One region of the Streptomyces sp. MB09-02B genome, then DNA from elsewhere that is predicted to be linked to it. Evidence: riboswitches for the same ligand, from Rfam matches in the RefSeq annotation. Region 1 holds a riboswitch; the other holds the start of a gene.
What was found. A riboswitch is a leader RNA that binds a small molecule or an ion and turns the genes downstream of it on or off. The one in region 1 is predicted to bind thiamine pyrophosphate.
Positions count from the first base shown of each region.

Region 1 (4,184 bases):
GCGGCCTCCATGCCCTTGTCGCGGAGCTGCACGATGTCCACGCCGCCGCCGAGGACCGCGTCCAGGAACCGCGGGAGGTCGCCCTGGCGCCTGCGGGCGTCCGTGCAGAGGTAGAGCCGGGCGTCGGCGAGCTGTGCGGCGGCGTCGGGCATGGGTGCGTCCCCCGTTGGCGTGAGTGATCGGTGCGGCGTACGGGGACGCGGCCCTCGCGGGCCCCGGCCCCCGTACGCCGTACGAGCGGGTGGTTCCGGTCAGACGGCGAGCGCCTGGGCGCGGCGCTTCACCTCCGTGCCGCGATTCTCGCTCAGGGCCTGGGCCGGTGTCCCGGGCAGGCTGGGGTCCGGAGTGAAGAGCCACTCCAGCATCTCTTCGTCGGTGAAGCCGTCGTCCCTCAGCAGGGTCAGGGTGCCGGTCAGGCCCTTGACCACCTTGTCTCCGTCGATGAAGGCGGCGGGGACGTGCAGCGCGCGGTTCTCACCACGGCGTACGGCGATGAGCTGGCCTTCCTTCACCAGCTGCCGCACGCGGGTCACCTCGACGTCCAGCATCTCTGCGATGTCGGGGAGGGTCAGCCACGCGGGGACGAGAGCATCGATCTTTGCGTCAATCTCGGTCACGTCTCCAAGACTGCCATCTGGGACTGACAGTGGGTAGCCGAGCCGCCTCCGGCGGGGCGACGAAAGGTGCGTGGCGCGCCGGACGGCGGGAGAACACGCTCCGGCCTACGCCTTCGCCGCCTTCAGCGGCCTCGCCGCATCCTCCAGCAGCAGCGGGTCCATCGGTGTGCCCGCCTCGATCAGGCGGCGGCCCTGGGCCAGGTCCCGGGGGCGGCCCACCGCCAGCAGGGCGACCAGCCGGGTCTCGCGCAGCCAGCACACCGACCAGGCGGCGCCGGTCGGGTCGCCGCGCCGGACCATGGTGTCGGCCGAGGCGTGGTCCCCGGCGTACTGGACGAACCGGCCGAACTGCTCGGACCAGAAGTAGGGCACGGGGTCGTAGGGCTCTGGGGTCTCACCGACGATGTTCGCGGCGACCGTGCGGGGGCCCTGGAGGGCGTTGTCCCAGTGGTGCACGAGGAGGCGCCGACCGTACCTGCCCGAGGGGAAGGAGGCGCAGTCACCGACGGCGTAGACGTCCGGTGCGGACGTGCGCAGATGGTCGTCGGCCACCACCTCCCCCTGGGCGCCGAGCTCGATGCCGGAGTCCGTCAGCCAGGCCGTGGCGGGGCGCGCGCCGATGCCGACGACGACCGCGCCGGCCGGGATCCGGGTGCCGTCGTCCAGGACCACCGTCCCGGGCTCGACGCGCTCCACGCGCGCGTGGGTGCGCAGCGTGGTGCCGCTGTCGGCGTACCAGGCGGTCATCGGGGCGGCCACCTCCGCCGGGAGCGCGCCCGCGAGTGGGCGGTCGGCCGCCTCGACGACCGTCACCGCGCAGCCCGCCTCACGGGCGGCCGTGGCGAACTCGGCGCCGATCCAGCCCGCGCCCACGACCACGATGTCGTGCTGCCGTGCCAGCACGGGCCGCAGCCGCTCGGCGTCGTCCAGGGTCCGCAGCAGATGCACCCCGGGCACCCCTTCGGCGCCCGGCAGCCGGATCGGTTCCGCGCCGGTCGCGACGACGAGGACGTCGTACGGGACGGGGCCGACGGGCGTGTCCAGTTCGTGGTCGGCGGGGCGCAGGCCGGTGACCTCGCGGCCCAGCCGGAGGTCGATGCCGAGCGCCTCGAAGTCGACGTCGAAGGCGGAGCCCTCGGCGTTGCCGAGCAGGACGGCCTTGGAGAGGGGAGGGCGGTCGTAGGGCTGGTGCGGCTCGGCGCCGAGCAGGATCACGTCGCCGGTGAAGCCCTGTTCCCGCAGGGCGACCGCCGTCTGCACGCCCGCCATGCCCGCGCCCACGACGACCACGCGCCGCGCCGGTGATCCGCCCCTCAGCTGCGTCTGCTCGCTCACCCGATCACCATAGACAACTGATATTCGGTCAGTCAGGGGGTGGGCGATCAGGTCGTCCGGAAGGGGGCGGGCGGTGGCGCTCAGCGGGCGCGGTCCGCGGGCTCGTCGACCTGCTCCACCACGCTCGTACCGCTGCCGGGCCGCGACTCCCACTCCCAGGTCTCCTCCAGCCGGACCCGCCCGTCGGGCAGTTCGACGACGAGGGACACACAGTGCCCGGAGGCGGTGGTGCCGTCGGTCTTCAACTGCACGTAGCGGAAGTCCAGGCGGTCCCCCGCGCGCGTGCCCACGAGCCGGCCGCGCACGACGTCGCCGCCCGCGTAGTCCGCCCAGATCTCGCCGTCCTCCTCGTGGTACGTGAACCGGGTGCGGGTGCCCACCTGACCTGGGGCCTGGTCGGCGACGGGGGCGAGGACGAGACCTTCGAGCGAGCGGGCCATGGGCACGGGCTCCCTTACTGAGGCGATCGGCGGGGGCTAGGGTGGGCCACCGTAGAGCACTCGCGGGAGCCCGGACGCACCGGGCTGAGAGGGAGGCTGGCGGCCTCCGACCGTACGAACCTGATCCGGGTCATGCCGGCGAAGGGAGGGGCTGGACGCCCATGTCGCGTACGCACACGTCAGACGTCCTCGTCGTGGGGGGCGGGATCATCGGCCTCGTCACGGCGTGGCGGTCCGCGCAGCGCGGGTTCGCCACGGCCGTGGTCGATCCCGAGCCGGGCGGCGGGGCCGCGCGGGTGGCGGCCGGGATGCTCGCCGCCGTGACCGAACTGCACTACGGCGAGGAGACGCTGCTCGGGCTCAACCTGGAGTCCGCGCGCCGCTACCCGGACTTCGCGGCCGAGTTGACGGAGGCCACCGGCCTCGACCTCGGCTACCGCCGCTCCGGCACCCTCGCCGTCGCGCTCGACGCCGACGACCGCGCCCATCTGCGCGAACTGCACGCCCTGCAACGCCGGTCGGGCCTCGACTCGGAGTGGCTGAGCGGGCGGGAGTGCCGTCGCCTGGAACCCATGCTCGCGCCGGGCGTGCGCGGCGGACTGCGGGTCGACGGGGACCACCAGGTCGACCCGAGGCGGCTCTCGGCGGCCCTGGTCGCGGCCTGCGAACGCGCCGGGGTGGTGTTCCACCGGGCCTGGGCCGAGGAGCTGTCGGTGGCCCGGGACCGGGCCACCGGGATCCGGACCGGCGACGGCGACCGGCTGAGTGCCGGACACACCGTCCTCGCCGCGGGCAGCCTCAGCGGGCGGCTCGCGGGGGTGCCGGTCGACGTGCGGCCGCCGGTGCGGCCGGTGAAGGGGCAGGTGCTGCGGCTGACCGTGCCGAAGCCGTACGCGCCCTTCCTGACCCGTACCGTGCGGGCCGTGGTGCGCGGCAGCCAGGTCTATCTGGTGCCGCGCGAGAACGGCGAACTCGTCGTCGGCGCGACCAGCGAGGAACAGGGCTGGGACACGACGGTCACCGCGGGCGGGGTGTACGAACTGCTGCGGGACGCCCACGAACTCGTCCCAGGGATCACCGAACTGCCGCTCACCGAGACCCGTGCGGGACTGCGCCCCGCCTCCCCCGACAACGCCCCGCTCCTCGGCCCGAGCGGACTGGACGGCCTGCTCCTGGCGACCGGCCACTACCGCAACGGGGTGCTTCTCACGCCGGTCACCGGCGACGTCATGGCCGAGGTGCTGACCACTGGTGAACTGCCGGCGGAGGCACGCGACTTCACCCCCCTGCGGTTCCGCGCCGGCGCGGCCCGCGAACTCCTGGAGCAGCCCGTATGAGCACCAGCCGTATGAGCACCACCGGGACCCTGACCGTGTCCGTCAACGGGGAGCCGCGGCAGGTCGCCCCCGGCACGGCCCTCGACGCGATCGTGCGGACGCTCACGCCGTCCGTCTCCGGTGTCGCCGCCGCCCTCAACGAAACCGTCGTCCCGCGCGCGCGGTGGACGACCACCGCCCTCGCCGAGGGGGACCGTGTCGAGGTCCTCACCGCCGTCCAAGGAGGCTGATCCCATGGCAGACGACCCCTTCGTCCTCGGCGGCACGACCTACGCGTCCCGCCTGATCATGGGCACCGGCGGCGCGAGCGGCCTGGACGTCCTGGAGCGCGCGCTGGTGGCCTCCGGCACGGAGCTGACCACGGTCGCGATGCGCCGGGTCGACGCCGGCACGCACGGCTCGGTCCTGTCCGTGCTCGAACGGCTCGGCATCCGCGTGCTGCCCAACACTGCCGG
Region 1 covers NZ_JARGEE010000088.1:18,565-22,748, forward strand. Annotated here, with positions in the region: gene thiE (thiamine phosphate synthase) at 1-152, opposite strand, end outside; gene P1P70_RS15250 (Rv2175c family DNA-binding protein) at 252-617, opposite strand; gene P1P70_RS15255 (FAD-dependent oxidoreductase) at 723-1,952, opposite strand; gene P1P70_RS15260 (hypothetical protein) at 2,033-2,392, opposite strand; TPP riboswitch at 2,445-2,556, shown strand; gene thiO (glycine oxidase ThiO) at 2,554-3,729, shown strand; gene thiS (sulfur carrier protein ThiS) at 3,759-3,959, shown strand; gene P1P70_RS15275 (thiazole synthase) at 3,964-4,184, shown strand, end outside.

Region 2 (4,184 bases), on a different contig from region 1:
GATCCCTACGCTGTGCGGCTGACCTTCCACCTGCCCGGAGATGCCCCGGTGACCTGGGCCTTCGGGCGGGAGCTGCTCATCGACGGGGTGGGGCGGCCGTGCGGGGACGGGGACGTCCACATCGCGCCCGCCGATCCGGAGACGTTCGGCGAGGTCCTGATCCGGCTGCAAGTGGGGAGCGACCAGGCGATGTTCCGGGTCGGCACAGCACCACTGGTGGCCTTCCTGGACCGCACCGACAAGCTCGTGCCGCTGGGGCAGGAGCGTTCCCTCGCCGACTTCGACGCACTGCTCGACGAGGCGCTGGACCGCATCCTGGCGGAGGAGCAGAGCGCGGGCTGAACGTTACGGCGCCGGGGTGCCGTAACGCTTCAGCGCTTGCGGCGGCGCCCTCTTCCGCCGCGCGCCGGAGCGGGCGCGGACGCCGCTTCGGCGCTGCTCGGACGGTCGGCAGAGACGACCAGGGCGGCCAGCGCGGTGGTCACCGGCACCGACGCCACCAGACCGATCGAGCCGACGAGCGTGCGCACGATCTCCTCCGCGACGAGCTCGCTGTTGGCGACCGTGCCGACACTGCTCTGCGCGATCGAGAAGAGCAGCAGCAGCGGCAGCGCGGCACCGGCATAGGCGAGAACGAGGGTGTTGACCACCGACGCGATGTGGTCCCGGCCGATCCGGATCCCCGCGCGGTACAGGTTCCGCCAGCCCATCGTCGGGTTGGCCTCGTGCAGTTCCCAGACCGCCGACGTCTGGGTGACCGTCACGTCGTCGAGCACGCCGAGCGAGCCGATGATGACGCCCGCGAGCAGCAGACCGCTCATGTCGATCGTCGGGTACAGCCCATGGATCAGACCGGTGTTGTCGTCCGTGTTGCCGGTCAGATAGGCCGAGCCGATGAACCCCGAGCCCAGCAGGCCGATCAGCAGGAGCGAGATCAGGGTGCCGATCACCGCCACGGAGGTCCGGGCCGAGAGCCCATGACACATGTAGAGGGCGATGAGCATGATGGCGCTCGCCCCGACCACTGCCACCACCAGCGGGTTCGAGCCCTGAAGGATGGCCGGCAGGATGAAGAGGGTCAGCACCAGGAAGCTGATCGCCAGCGCCACCAGCGCCATGAGGCCGCGCATCCGGCCCACGACCACGACGGAGAGCGCGAAGATCCCGGCGAGCAGCACCATCGGGAACTTCCGGTTCACATCGGTGACCGAGTACTGCAGGTCCTTGGGCGCGGCGGGTTCGTAGGCGACCACGACCTCCTGGCCCTCTTCCAACTGCCGTGACTGGTCCGGCTGGACGATCTCCGTGAAGGTACGGCCCTTGTCGTCGCCGGTGTCGACCCGGACTGTGGCCTTCTTGCACGTGCCGTTCGCCTGCTGTTGGGCGGACGAGCCCTCGGCGGTGGACGTGTCGCCGGTCGGGGTCTCGCCCGAGGCGTTCACCGATGAGCAGCTGACCTCTTCGACCTTGGTGACGGTGGCCTGCTGTGTCTGTCGGTCGAAGCCCACCCCTGTGCGTTCGTGCGCCGGGGCGCCGCCGGGCCAGAGCACGACGAGACCCACGACGACCGCGGTCGCGAAGGGGATCAGCACCGCCGCGATGACCTTGCGCAGGTGCTGCGAAACGGGCGCGGCGGGGCCGTGGCTGTGGCTGTGGGAATGGCCGTGGCCGCCGCCGGAGGACGGGCCTTGGTCGTGGCCGCCTCCGGAGCCGTGGCCGCCTCCGGAGCCGTGGCCGCCTCCGGAGCCGTATCCATGGCCACCGTCGGAGCCATGCCCATGGCCGTTTCCAGGGCCATGGCCGTGGGGCGGCTCGGGGGGCGGAGGCGGGGGCTGCTGCGTCGTGGTCACCGACCGATCATCGCAAGAACGAGCGATGCCCACTGTTCACCGCGCCACATCTGCCGCTAGCGTGGAGGCACCTTTGCACACGCGGGAGCTCGGAGCACCGGGCTGAGAGGGCGTTGACCTCCGCAGACGCGATGTTTCACGTGGAACATCGGCGGGCGGAAATTGCTGCGTCGACCGCTGAACCTGTTACCGGGTAATGCCGGCGTAGGGAGTAGGTCTCATGACCATCGAGGACACACGCACGCCTGCCTCCAGCCAGGGGGACGGGGCACCCGCCGCGTCCCAGGGCGAGAACAGCCAGGGTGAACAGTCCCTGGAGGCCGGGAAGTCCATCGGCTGGCACAAGGCGTACATCGAGGGCTCACGCCCCGATCTGCGCGTGCCGGTCCGCCAGGTGCACCTCACCAACGGACAGTCCGTCACCCTGTACGACACTTCTGGGCCGTACACCGATCCGACCGCGGAGACCGACGTCAGGCGGGGGCTGCTCCCCCTGCGCGAGAACTGGATCATCGCCAGGGGAGACACCGAGGAGTACGCGGGCCGTCCCGTCCGCCCCGAGGACGACGGGATCAAGCACACCTCGCCCCGAGGCGGACTGCGCAATCTCGACGCGGTGTTCCCTGGGCGGCCGCGCCAGCCGCGCCGGAGCCGTGACGGTCAGGCCGTGACCCAACTCGCGTACGCACGACGCGGGGAGATCACACCCGAGATGGAGTACGTGGCCGTCCGGGAGAACGTCTCGCCCGAGGTCGTCCGCGAGGAGATCGCCGCAGGCCGGGCCGTACTGCCCGCGAACGTCAATCACCCCGAGATCGAGCCGATGATCATCGGGAAGCGGTTCCTGGTGAAGGTCAACGCCAACATCGGAAACTCCGCGGTCACTTCCTCCATCGAGGAGGAGGTCGAGAAGATGACGTGGGCGACCCGCTGGGGCGCCGACACGGTCATGGACCTGTCCACCGGCCGGAACATCCACACCACCCGCGAATGGGTGCTGCGCAACTCCCCTGTCCCCATCGGCACGGTGCCGCTGTACCAGGCGCTCGAGAAGGTAGACGGCAAGGCCGAGGAACTCACCTGGGAGATCTACAAGGACACCGTCATCGAGCAGGCCGAACAAGGCGTCGACTACATGACGGTCCACGCGGGCGTGCGCCTCGCGTATGTGCCGCTCACCGCGAACCGCAAGACCGGCATCGTCTCGCGCGGTGGCTCGATCATGGCGGCCTGGTGCCTCGCCCACCACAAGGAGTCGTTCCTCTACGAGAACTTCGAGGAACTGTGCGAGATCCTCGCCGCCTACGACGTCACCTACTCCCTCGGCGACGGCCTTCGGCCCGGCTCCATCGCGGACGCCAACGACGAGGCGCAGTTCGCGGAGTTGCGCACGCTCGGGGAACTGAACCGGATCGCGAAGCGTTTCCACGTACAGACCATGATCGAGGGCCCGGGACATGTCCCGATGCACAAGATCAAGGAGAACATCGATCTGCAGCAGGAGATCTGCGATGAGGCTCCGTTCTATACGCTTGGCCCGCTGACGACGGACGTCGCACCGGCGTACGACCACATCACCTCCGGCATAGGTGCCGCGATGATCGCCTGGTGGGGCACGGCGATGCTCTGCTACGTCACGCCCAAGGAGCACTTGGGACTGCCCAATCGTGACGACGTGAAGACCGGCGTCATCACCTATAAGATCGCGGCCCATGCGGCGGACATCGCCAAGGGACACCCGGGTGCACAGGAGTGGGACGACGCGTTGTCGGACGCCCGCTTCGAGTTCCGCTGGGAGGATCAGTTCAACCTGGCCCTCGACCCCGACACGGCCCGCGAGTTCCACGACGAGACGCTCCCGGCCGAGCCGGCCAAGACGGCTCACTTCTGCTCCATGTGCGGACCGAAGTTCTGCTCGATGAAGATCTCCCAGGACATCCGTCGTGAGCACGGTGGTTCCCGGACCGAGATCGAGGCGGGCATGGCCCAGAAGTCCAAGGAGTTCGCGGAGGCGGGGAACCGGGTGTATCTGCCGATGGCGGACTGACGTCAGTCGCCTGCTCCCCTGAGGCACGGGGCTCAGGGGAGCACCGCCGCTCCGTCAGGCGCGCTGCGCCGTCGTCAGACGCTCAACCTGTTCGCGGCTTGGTCGCAGACGTCCGGTGGGCTCTCGATCTGCACGTCCCCCCAGAACTGTGTGAGCAGAGGCTAGTTCTGGTGCTCGGTGGCGCAGGCAGTGGGCCCTGGGCATCGGGAGACGTCCAAGGAGTTCGCGGAGGCGGGAGCGTCACGTACGGCCGGGAAGTGGGCTCGGGTGCGGCTCCCGCTGCCTGA
Region 2 covers NZ_JARGEE010000002.1:33,573-37,756, reverse strand. Annotated here, with positions in the region: gene P1P70_RS00660 (SsgA family sporulation/cell division regulator) at 1-342, shown strand, start outside; gene P1P70_RS00655 (YibE/F family protein) at 372-1,850, opposite strand; TPP riboswitch at 1,922-2,078, shown strand; gene thiC (phosphomethylpyrimidine synthase ThiC) at 2,071-3,897, shown strand.
Region 2: another riboswitch for thiamine pyrophosphate. It lies ahead of thiC (phosphomethylpyrimidine synthase ThiC); the one in region 1 lies ahead of thiO (glycine oxidase ThiO).